Regions from separate parts of the Arthrobacter sp. PvP103 genome, predicted to be linked through region 1. Evidence: riboswitches for the same ligand, from Rfam matches in the RefSeq annotation. Region 1 holds a riboswitch; the other holds the start of a gene.
What was found. A riboswitch is a leader RNA that binds a small molecule or an ion and turns the genes downstream of it on or off. The one in region 1 is predicted to bind glycine.
Positions count from the first base shown of each region.

Region 1 (5,914 bases):
TGATGACGTCCAGCGACCGGTCGTAGCGGAACGCGGGGCGGATGCGCTTGAAGATCCGCGGGACGGTCTCGACGTTGTGCGCGAAGACCTCGGGCTTGGAGTCGCAGATCGCGGCGATGTGTTCGGGTTTGCCGGAGAAGTCCGGGATCAGGAGTTCGACGCCGGTGCCCGGGTTCAGTTCGTGGATCTTGCGGACGGTCTCGGCGTAGAGCCAGACGCCCTCGTCGGCGAGGTCGTCCCGGGCCACGCCGGTCACGGTGGCGTAGCGCAGCTGCATGGCCTGGACCGAGCGGGCCACCTTGGTGGGCTCAAACATGTCCACCGGTGAAGGCTTGCCGGTATCGATCTGGCAGAAATCGCAGCGCCGGGTGCATTCGGAGCCGCCGATCAGGAAAGTGGCTTCCTTGTCTTCCCAGCATTCGAAGATGTTCGGGCAGCCGGCCTCTTCACAGACGGTGTGCAGGCCTTCCTTCTTCACCAGGTTCTTGAGCTGGACGAACTCCGGGCCCATCTGGACCTTGGCCTTGATCCACTCCGGCTTACGCTCCACCGGAGTAGCCGCATTGCGCTGCTCAATACGCAGCATCTTCCGGCCTTCTGGTGCCAGTGTCATGGTTCTCTTTCCTTTGTGCGTGCGCCGGTAGTCCGGCAAAATTTTGGTGCGGGAGGGGTTGCTGGAGCCGTCCCGGTCGGGCTAGGGAGTCAGCATTCGACGACGTTGACGGCGAGGCCGCCCATGGCGGTTTCCTTGTACTTGGAGGACATGTCCCTGCCGGTCTCGCGCATGGTCACGATCACCTCGTCCAGGGACACCCGGTGCGTGCCGTCGCCCCAGAGCGCCATCTTCGCGGCATTGATGGCCTTCGCCGCCGCGATCGCGTTCCGCTCGATACAGGGGATCTGCACCAGCCCGCCGATCGGATCACACGTCAGCCCCAGGTTGTGCTCCATCGCGATCTCCGCCGCGTTCTCCACCTGCTGCGGCGTCCCGCCCATCACCTCGGCCAGGCCCGCAGCGGCCATCGACGACGCCGAACCCACCTCACCCTGGCAGCCCACCTCCGCCCCCGAAATGGACGCCTGTTCCTTATAGAGCACCCCGACCGCACCGGCAGCGAGCAGGAACTTCACCACCACATCATCCCGGTCCTCCCGGCTGGCCCGGTCCATGCCCGGCGCGAAATGCAACGCGTAATACAACACCGCCGGGATGATCCCGGCCGCCCCGTTCGTCGGCGCCGTGACCACCCTGCCGCCGGACGCGTTCTCCTCGTTCACCGCCAACGCGATCAGGTTCACCCACTCCTGCCAGTACTTCGGATCCCGGTACTCCGGGTCCTGGCCCCGGTTCTCCTTCAGCAAACGCTCGTGCCAGTCCGGCGCACGACGGCGGACCTTCAGCCCGCCGGGCAGCAGCCCCTCACGCTTCAGGGACACCGCCACGCACTCCTCCATCACCGAGTAAATGTGCAGCAACCCCTCCCGGATCTCCGCCTCGGACCGGGAGGCGCGTTCGTTGACGAACATGATCTCCCCAATGGACAGGCCCTTGGACTGGCACCGGCCCAGCAGCTCCGCCGCAGTCCGGAACGGCAGCGGCAACTCCTTCTTCGACTCCTCCAACTCCTGCTGCGCCGCGTCCTCCTCGCCCTCACGGACAATAAACCCCCCGCCCACCGAGAAGAACGTCGCCGCATGCAGCACCTCCCCGCCAGCATCCGTGACAGTGAAAGTCATCCCGTTCGTGTGCCGCGGCAGGATGGTCAACGGCCGCAACACCATATCCTTCACCCCGTACGGCAGGACCACCCCGGCACCATCAACAGCACCGGCCAGCCGCAGCATCCCGGACTCCGCGATCGCCGCCAGCCGCTCCTCCACCTCGGCCGGGAGGATCTTCTCCGGATGGAACCCCTCCAGCCCCAGCAGGATCGCCGTCATCGTCCCGTGACCGTGCCCCGTCGCGGCGAGCGAACCATACAAATCCACCCGCAGCCCGGCCACCCTCTCCAGGGCACCGGAAGCCTTCAGCTCCCCGGCGAACACCGCCGCAGCCCGCATCGGACCCACCGTATGCGAACTCGAAGGCCCAATCCCGATGGAAAAAAGATCAAAGACACCAACAGCCATGGCCGGGTTCCTTAGCTGCCCAGGCGCTGCGGGGCGGACTGGGGACGCGCACTGGGGCGGCAGGACACGCAGATGCGGCGGCCTGCAAAGGTGGAAGAGGACGGCTGAATCGTCACGAGAGGAACTCCATAATTCAGGTGGCGCAGGGCGCCACGTTGATTCGGGTTCCTCCCCGCTCTGTATTTGACCTGAGAGTTTCCGCGGACCCTGCTGTTACAGCGTGCCGCTTGCACCGTCGGTGAGCCCGGGGACCGGACTACTTTCCAGAGTTGCCTCGCCGCGGCGGTACGTGGGCCTGAGAGATTCCTGGGGAGGATTTGCTCCTACGGCGCCTGCTGAACGTACCGGCAGGACTCTCCCGCCGCAGATCAAAAGCGTGTATCACTTGTCGGTGACACGGCTCACACATTATCTGTTGCCGGGACGACACGCAACAGAGTCACGTCATATGGGTCATTCGTGCCGCTGACGGGAGGGATCCGTCGGTGGCCGAGGCACCGCTTGCTACGCTGGAACCATGAAATCCCGCCTCGCCGCCCTGTCCGCTGCTGCCCTCATCGTTGTACTGACCGGCTGCGGGCAGGTCCAGGACGCAGCCGAAAAGGCCGTGAGCGACGGCGCCTCCCAAGTTGCCACAGCAGCCGCCGACCAGGTCAAGGGACAGGTGTGCGCGCTCGTGGAGGACGGGCTTGTCAGCGTCAAGGACAAGGAACTGCTGGGCGGCCTCGTGGCCGGGGCCGACACCGCCGGCGTGCCGGCCGAGATCACCACTCCGCTACGCCAGATCGCCGAGGCGGGCGATCAGGTTCCCGCCGAGTCCGTCACCGCGCTCAAGGATGCCTGCACCGCCTAAGCCCTAGCGCTTGCCCTTCTTGCGCGATCCCTTGCCGCGGCCCTTGTCCGGATTGGGAGCGTATCGCTGGGCCACCTTGGGTTTTTTGACGCCGGTTCCCCGCCGGTCCGGTTTCGGTTCCTTCTTGGGCGGCTCCACCTTCGCCGACGGCTGGCGGGAGCTCTGGGCGGTCCGTCCGCGGACAATCCCGATGAACTCCTCGATCACTTCATCCATTGCCTGGTCCGCCGCCTCATCCCCGGCCCCACGCGTCGCTTCACGCGTGGCCTCATTGGGCCAGGCAAGGGCGATCTGTGTGGTGGGTGCGCCGGTGAGCTTCCGCGCCACCGTGTCCTTGACGTTGAAGTGGCGGGCGACGGACATCGGCAGGATCACGAGCCCGGCACCCGAGGCAACCACCTGCAAAGCAGCTTCCGGGCCGCCGAGCTCCGCCACATCCAGAAAGGTCTCTGCGGCAAGGTCCGCCAGCGCCACCTCTTCGAACACCGAAATCTCATGTCCCTTGGGAGCAACCACCACCGGCTGCTCCTCATACAGGGGAATCACGTTCAGGCCCTCACGCTCCACCGGCAGGCGGACGAAACTGAGGTCGGCGGAACCGTCACGGAGGACCAAAAGCTGGGCGCCGTCGTCGGACATAAAGGACTGCAACGGAACATCCGGCATCCGCTCTTCCCAGCGCCTGATCCACTTCCCCGGCGTTACTCCGGCAACGTAGGCGAAGCGCAGCACGCGCCCTTCCGGTTCAGCGGGTGCGGATGCTTGCGGGGATTCTTCTTCAGCGGACACACGTTCACAGTACCGCCAGAGCTGCGGGAGAGCCCTGCTGGTGCTGTTTGGTGCTGCTCTGGTGCCTTGTAGGCGGTCCGCCGGATACCCTTGAAGTATGACCTCTGCAAACTCCCAGTCCATGAAGCCGGCCACCGTTGCCAAGAAGCTTGGCATCTACCTGCCCGCAACACCCCAGGAGTTCCAGGATTCGGTTATCACCCGCGCCGATTTCGCCGAGCTCCAGGCCAACCCGCCGGAGTGGCTGGCCGAGCTCCGCCGCAACGGCCCGCACCCCCGCCCGGTGGTGGCGCAGAAACTGAACGTTTCCATTAGCGGCCTGGCCCGCGGCGGCGTCGAGGAAGCACTGACCTCGGCGGAGATCACCGCGCTGCTGCAGGCTCCCCCGGCTTGGCTGGTGGCCGAACGCTCCACGCACGCTGCAGTCCGCGCCGAAGCACAGCGCGTCAAGGACGAGGCCGCCAAGAAGGACGCCAAGAAAGCCCGTGCCAAGGCCGAGTAAGGCCCTGACGGCTTAATGTACGGGACGAAGGTCGTCCGGATCGCCTCGGTGGAACATTCGCCGGGGCGCCACGCCTTCGAAAAGGACCCACACCGTGGAGGCATCTTCGGTCATGGCGTCAACAATTCCCGACGCCGTGACGCGGTTGCCCCGCACAATCGCCACCTTGTCGCCGGGACGCAGTTCCGACCAGTCAGTTTCCTGCCGCAAGGGTTCACCGGCCGGGTCTGCGGCCTGGTGCCCGTGCGGAATCTGCGGACCTGCACCGAACAGCCATGCGGAGACATCGCTGCGCAGCACGAGATGCGGTCCGCCCGTTGCACTCACGCTTCCCGTGGGCACGTAATAGCCGCGGCCCGCCCCCGACCCGCCGGCGGCCCTGTCCAGGGCATCGAGAAGGCGCCTGGTGAGGTGGCCCTGGGGACCAATCTCCCGGAGCTCGTCGAGCTCTTCCGGGGAGAGCCGTCCCAGCACAGCAGCTATATCGGCCATGATGGATCCCTTCTAGCGGATGGTGCCTGAAGAACCACGCTAGAACCCCGTCATTAACGGCGCGTGAAATCGGGACGGCGAACAGAAAACAAGTTCCGCGGGGGACGAACAGCGCCGGCCTGGCGTTAAACGATCAACTGCCGGCCCCCTTCGCTGCACCAACTATCCGCCCCAAGGAAATGAGCCACCCCCTGTTAATCGTCCTCACCGGAATTGACGGTGCCGGAAAGACCACCGCCGCACGCGCAGCCGTGGAAGCCGCCCGCCTGGCCGGCGGCAAAGCCGTGTTGCTGCGCAACCATGCCGGCCGCCGCAACATGACGCAGTGGTCGGAGCGCTCCGGAATTCACCTCAACCGCCGCGTGGCGGATGCACTGGAGACCGGGATCCGGACGGTCAACGTTCTGGTGTCCCACGCCCGCGCGCGCAACTTTTCAGGCCTGGTGGTCATGGACCGTCACCTGTACTGCCAGCTTGCCCTGCGCAGCGTCCGGGGCCTCCCGCCCGGCCGGTTGCTCCGCTGGCTGCTGCGCCGCCTTCCCGCACCGGACCTGGTGATCCACTTCGACGTTAGTTCGGAGCAGGCCCTAAAACGCATCCTCCTGCGGGGAACGGACACCGAAACACTCGAGGAACTGACGGCCCTCGGCGAGGCGTACCGCGCCCTTCCTGAGTTCGCCGGATTCGTCCGCATCGACGCCGGCGGGGCGCAGGACGAGGTGCTGGCTGCGCTCACCGACACAATCAACGGCGCAGCCGGCGGCGCAGCCACAGGGGCTGGACGGATCAGCGCGAAATAATCGACGTCACTGCGCTGACGAAGGGAGGCAAGGCAACCACCGCCGCCAGGCCCAGAGCCGCGCGGCCGCCCCAGGACGGCGCTGTTGCCCGCCGCAGGGCACGCGCGGACCGGACTTTATCCGGACCCGTTTGCAGAGGTTCCCGCCCGGCGCGGCCAAAATGCGCGAGCCACAAGCACAGCATGACAACCAGCGCACCGATGCCGAGCAGGATGCCGGCGGGCGGGAAGAGGATGGCTCCGACGAGCGGGAGGTAGTACTTCCAGTCCCGGCCGGTCGGAAGGGGAAGACGCTGGCTGAACGCGCCGGCCACGGCGGCCACCACAGCGCCGTGCAGGACGGCCAGCG
Region 1 is NZ_JAFIBQ010000001.1:2,503,802-2,509,715, reverse strand. It holds gene lipA (lipoyl synthase) at 1-613, opposite strand, end outside; gene JOE41_RS11505 (L-serine ammonia-lyase) at 703-2,130, opposite strand; glycine riboswitch at 2,404-2,501, opposite strand; gene JOE41_RS11500 (hypothetical protein) at 2,648-2,983, shown strand; gene JOE41_RS11495 (LysR family transcriptional regulator substrate-binding protein) at 2,987-3,772, opposite strand; gene JOE41_RS11490 (DUF5997 family protein) at 3,870-4,274, shown strand; gene JOE41_RS21025 (hypothetical protein) at 4,287-4,766, opposite strand; gene JOE41_RS11480 (AAA family ATPase) at 4,946-5,566, shown strand; gene JOE41_RS11475 (hypothetical protein) at 5,553-5,914, opposite strand, start outside.

Region 2 (5,914 bases), 720 kb from region 1:
TCAACGTAGACCTGCCCGCCTGCTGCGTGCACCGAGTCGCAGATTTCGCGGACGTCGGCGTCGTATACGCCGTGCGTTGACGGGTACGTGATCATGATCGCGGACAGGACGTCTTTGTGGGTTTCGATCTTCGCCTGGAAGTCGGCGTGGTCGATCGTGCCGTCAGCGGCGGTGGCCACGACGACCACCTTCATGCCGGCCAGGACGGCGGACGCGGCGTTGGTACCGTGCGCCGAGGCGGGGATCAGGCAGACGTTGCGCTGGTCATCACCGCGGGACAGGTGGTAGCCGCGGATCGCCAGCAGGCCCGCGAGCTCGCCCTGGGAGCCTGCGTTCGGCTGGATGGAAACCTGGTCGTAGCCTGTGATCTCCGCGAGGTCCGCTTCCAGGCCGTCGATCAGCTCACGCCAGCCTTCGGTCTGGGAGTCCGGGGCGAAGGGGTGGATGGAGGCGAACTCCGGCCAGGAGATGGCTTCCATCTCGGCGGTGGCGTTCAGCTTCATGGTGCATGACCCCAGCGGGATCATGGTGCGGTCCAGGGCGAGGTCGCGGTCCGAGAGCTTGCGGATGTAGCGCAGCAGCTGGGTTTCGGAGCGGTGCGTGTTGAAGACCGGGTGCTGCAGGTAGTCCGAGGAACGTTCGACGGCGGCGTCGAGGGCGAAGCCTGCGTCGTCGGAGGCAACCTCGGCGCCGAAAACGGCGGCAACGGCGGCGACGGTTTCCGGCGTCGTGGTTTCGTCAGCGGAGATGCCGACGGTGTCGGCATCGATGCCGCGCAGGTTGATGCCTTTGGCTTCGGCTGCGGCGACGATGTCAGCTGCTTTGCCCGGGACGCGGACGGTGATGGTATCGAAGAAGCTGCCGTGCAGGATCTCGAGGCCTGCGCCCTGCAGGGATGCCGCCAGGGTGCGGGCGTTCTTGTGGATGGTCTCGGCGATGGACTTCAGTCCGTCAGGGCCGTGGTAGACGGCGTACATCGACGAGACGATGGCCAGCAGTGCCTGTGCGGTGCAGATGTTGGACGTGGCCTTTTCGCGGCGGATGTGCTGCTCGCGGGTCTGCAGGGCAAGGCGGTAGGCCGGGGTGCCGGCGTTGTCCTTGGACACACCCACCAGGCGGCCGGGCATGGAACGCTCAAGGCCCTTCTGGACGGCCATATAGGCGGCGTGCGGACCGCCGAAGAACAGCGGCACACCCAGGCGCTGGGTGGAGCCGACGGCGATGTCCGCACCCTGCTCACCCGGAGGGGTGATCAGGGTCAGTGAGAGCAGGTCAGCCGCCACAGTGACCAGTGCGCCGCGTTCCTTGGCGGCGGCGATGACGGCGGCGTGGTCGAACACCCGGCCGGACACGCCCGGCTGCTGCAGCACGATGCCGTTGATGTCGCCGTCGGGAAGCCCCTTGGAGAGATCCGCCACCTCAACCTCGAAGCCGAGCGCCTCGGCACGGCCCTTGACGATGGCGATGGTCTGCGGCAGGACATCGGCGTCCAGGACCGTCTTGCCGTCATGGGCGGCCTTGTTCTTGTTGGCACGCCGCATCATCAGGACTGCTTCAGCCACGGCGGTGGCTTCGTCCAGGAGGGAGGCGTTGGCGATGGGCAGGCCCACGAGGTCCTGGACCATGGTCTGGAAGTTCAGGAGTGCCTCAAGGCGTCCCTGGGAAATTTCCGGCTGGTAGGGGGTGTAGGCGGTGTACCAGGCCGGGGACTCGAGGATGTTGCGGCGGATCACCGCCGGGGTCACCGTGTCGTAGTAACCCTGGCCGATCATCTGTACGGCCGTCTTGTTCTTGGCAGCCAGCTTGCGCAGCTCGGCCAGTACTTCGACCTCGCTCAGGGCGTCCTGCAAAGTCAGGGCGACTTCCTGGCGGATGTCTTTGGGGACCGCGGTGTCTACCAGCGAGTCCACGGTGTCGTAGCCGACGGACTTGAGCATGGTGTCGATGTCGGCCTGGCGGCGGGCGCCAATATGCCGGTCGACGAAGGTGGTGGAGGCTGAACTAACCGTCACGAAGGAACTCCATTACTAATGGCGGCGCAGGGTACGCCGCAGTGGTCCGGGTTCCTCCCCGCTCTGTATTGGACCTGAGAGTTTCCGCAGGACCGTGCTCTCGCACAGCTCCGCTTGCACCGTCGGTGAGCATGGCGTGTCCTGGTTTGCCCCCCAACTGGGTTGGGACACAAACGGACAGCATGCTGCTTTCCAGAGTTGCCTTGCCGCGGCGGTACATGGGCCTGAGAGATTCCTGGGGAGGGTTTGCTCCTACGGCGCCTGCTTGTACCTACTTGCAGAACTCTCCCGCCGCAGATCAAAGGCATATTTAGTTAGCGGTGACAACAGTCACAGCGTCAATTGTCCTACGCGCAGGTCCAGTCTGCAAACTCCGCAGCCAGTCCGACGGCGCGTTACGGCCCGAATCGCGACGGTCCCGGAAGGCAGACCCACGCCCTCGTGGCGCTGTCAGCCGCGAAGCCGTTCGACGGCTGCCAGCAGGCTGTCGACGTCGCCGCTCATTTCGGGCGGGGCGGCGCCGGGGCCGCTGGCCAGCATGGCATTGAAGTAGAGGCCGTCACCCATGTACAGCACGGCCTTGGCCATGGCCGGACCAACGTCCCCGGCCAGCAGTTCCAGCCAGCTCCCCTGGACGGCCGCGAAGCGGTGCAGCGTCTCCTTGTGCGCCACTTCGGCAAGCCGGGTGGCAGCCACAAAAACCCGGTCCAGCGGAGTGTCCGCCCAGAGGGAGGACTTGATGAAGTAGACCGCGGCGCCTTCCGGAGCTTTGGCCATGGCGTCCAAATCCCCGGCGACCAGCCGGTCCATGCGCTCCAGCAGGGCAGAAATCATGGCTTCCTTATTCGGGAAGTGATACAGGAGACCCCCCTTGGAAACCCCTGCTCGCCGGGCCACGGCATCCAGCGTCGCGGCGCGTTCACCCACCTCGATCAGCAGGGATTCAAAGGCGTCGAGCACAGCCTCGCGGGCAACGGGTTTTCTGGCCATGGTTCCTATCATGCCCGGTGGTCCGGGCTCGTTTCTTAACTATACCGTCCAGACGGTACAGTTATCTTCATGGGAAACTCGCAGTCACCTTCGACGCCGGCCACGCAGCGCCTCACTTCCGCAGCGCCCGCCGCTATCGGCAGCCGCTCCACCGGCCCCAGGCCGGGTCGCGACTGGCTGGCCCTCGCGCTTTTGATGTTCCCGGTTCTGCTGGTCGCCGTGGACAACACCGCACTGACGTTCGCACTGCCCGCCATCGCCAGCAACCTCGACCCCACCGGCGTTCAGCTGCTGTGGATTATCGACGCCTACCCCCTGGTCCTGGCCGGCCTCCTGGTCGCCATGGGCAGTTTCGGCGACAGGATCGGCCGCCGCCGGCTCCTGCTAATCGGCAGCACCGGTTTTGCCGCCGTCTCCGCAGCAACGGCATTCGCCCCCAGCGCGGAATGGCTCATTGCCGGCCGCGCAGCGCTTGGATTTTTCGGTGCGATGCTCATGCCTTCCACCCTGTCCCTGATCCGGAACATCTTTCCGGACCCCAACCGGCGCCGTCTGGCTATCGCAATTTGGGCAGCAGGGTTCTCGGGTGGTGCCGCGCTGGGGCCGATCTTCGGCGGCTGGCTCGTGGAGCACTACTGGTGGGGCGCAATCCTGCTGGTGGCCGTGCCCATCATGCTGCCTATCCTGCTGCTTGGTCCGGCCCTGATTCCCGAATCCAGGGACCCCAGCCCGGGAGCCGTTGATGCCGCCAGCATCGTCCTCTCCCTGGTGACAATGGTTCCCTTGGTCTACGGCATCAAGTCGCTGGCAACGGAGGGCTTCGGCCCGGCGGCGGCGGCGGCCATCGGTTTCGGACTCCTCATGGGCTACGCCTTCATCCGGCGCCAGAAGAGGCTGCCTAGCCCCCTACTGGACATCAGCCTCTTTGGAAACAGGATCTTCAGCACGGCCATCACGGCCAATGTCCTGGCGCTTTTTTCCTTCAACGGCTTCATCCTGTTCCTTGCCCAGCACCTCCAGCTGCTGGAGGGCCAGCAGCCCACGGAGGCCGGAATTGCCATGATCCCGGCGCTGGTTGCCACCGTGGTTGCCGGCCTGGTGGTGGTCCCGCTGGTGCGGACAATAAGGCCAGGCTTTGTGGTGGCCGGAGGTCTTTCCCTAAGCGCCACCGGCTACTTCATGGTGGCCTTCGGGGACCACTCGGGCGGTCCGGCCATCCTGCTGGGCGCACTCCTGGTCCTGGCCCTCGGCGTGGGAGCAGCCGAAACGATTTCCAACGACCTGATACTGGGGTCGGTCCCGCCGGAGAAGTCGGGTGCGGCAGCGGCCATTTCGGAGACCGGTTACGAGATTGGCTCACTGCTCGGAACGGCCGTCCTCGGCTCGATCCTGACGGCGTCCTACCAGCGGAACCTGGTCCTACCGGAGGGCATCGCAGCCGCCGGCCCTGCCGGCGCCGCGCAGGGGGTCACACAGGCCCGGGAAACCCTGGCCGGGGCCATGGAACTCGCCCATTCGCTCCCCGCACCGCTGGCGGACGCCCTGACGTCCGCCGCCCGGGTCGCGTTTGAATCGGGCGTCCACGTGACGGCCTCCATCGGGCTGGTACTGATGGCGGGAGCGGCAACGCTCGTCGCCGTCGTTCTCCGCGGAGTGCCCAAGGCCTCTTAGCGCCGGCGGGCCGCCATCCTCCGCCCGCACCCGCCAAACAGAAAGCCCGGCACCGGAATCATCCGGTGCCGGGCTGACGTAATGCGGTCTTACTTACCGTCGGGGGTGGTCACGCTGGCGGAGGCCTTCATGTTCTCCGCGCCCACCATCCAGGCGTACTGCTCGAGCTTGGCGATGAACTCATGAAGCAGGTCCGCCGTCGTGGGGTCTTCCTCGTCGACTTCATCGTGGACCTTGCGCATGGTGCCGACAGCCGCTTCGAGCGCCGCGACGATGCGGTCTACGGCGTCCTTGGTGCTGATCAGCCCCTGCGGGAACTGCGCAAGGCTCGTGGTCTCGGCGACCGTGGCACTGCGGCCGTCCGGCAGGGCATGGAGTGCACGCATGCGCTCCGCCATGTCATCCGCGAAGTTACGGGCGGCGTCGATGATTTCATCCAGCTGCAGGTGGAGGTCGCGGAAGTTCGTTCCCACGATGTTCCAGTGGGCCTGCTTGCCCTGGATGTGCAGTTCAATCAGGTCCGCGAGCACAGCCTGCAGATTATTCGTCAGCGTCGGTGATGCCTTCATTGATCCTCCTGGTGTCAGCGGTTTCTCGGGTAATCCGAAACTATCCCAGCCGCCACAGCGGCGCCACCGAATCTCGCGGGCGGCTTAACAAAATGACTATTCTTCATTTTCCCTTGCCAAGGGACCCCTCCACGTGAATACTAAATGAACGTCATTCATTTAGTGACGACCGTCTCACTGGAGTATTCACCATGATTGAAATCACTTGCCTTGAACCGCCCGCTTCCCTGGCACGGACGCGGCCCTCTGCCCGCCCCGCCCTGAGGATCGCGGTAGTCCAGCACCGCTGGCACGCCGACGCCGCGGCTCTCAGCGCCGAACTTGATGAGGGCATTGAACGCGCCGCCCGGCTGGGAGCCACCGTCGTCTTCCTGCCGGAACTCACTTTGTCCCGCTACCCGGCGGATACGCTCCCCGACAACGACACATCCCGTTCGTGGGCCGCCCGTCCTCGCCCGTCGGACCTCGCCGAGGACCTGCTGACCGGCCCCACGTTCCGGTTCGCCGCCGGGGCAGCCCGCCGGCACGGTATCACCGTCCACGCCTCCCTGTACCAGCGGGCGGAGAACCCGGACGGTTCGGACGACGGCCTGGGACTGAACACGGCGATCCTGGTGTCCCCCGAGGGTGAGCTGCTGGCCCGCACGCACAAGCTCCACATCCCGGTGACCG
Region 2 is NZ_JAFIBQ010000001.1:3,219,544-3,225,457, reverse strand. It holds gene gcvP (aminomethyl-transferring glycine dehydrogenase) at 1-2,012, opposite strand, end outside; glycine riboswitch at 2,215-2,313, opposite strand; gene JOE41_RS14905 (TetR/AcrR family transcriptional regulator) at 2,463-3,002, opposite strand; gene JOE41_RS14900 (MFS transporter) at 3,072-4,673, shown strand; gene JOE41_RS14895 (Dps family protein) at 4,763-5,242, opposite strand; gene JOE41_RS14890 (nitrilase-related carbon-nitrogen hydrolase) at 5,434-5,914, shown strand, end outside.
Region 2: another riboswitch for glycine. It lies ahead of gcvP (aminomethyl-transferring glycine dehydrogenase); the one in region 1 lies ahead of JOE41_RS11505 (L-serine ammonia-lyase).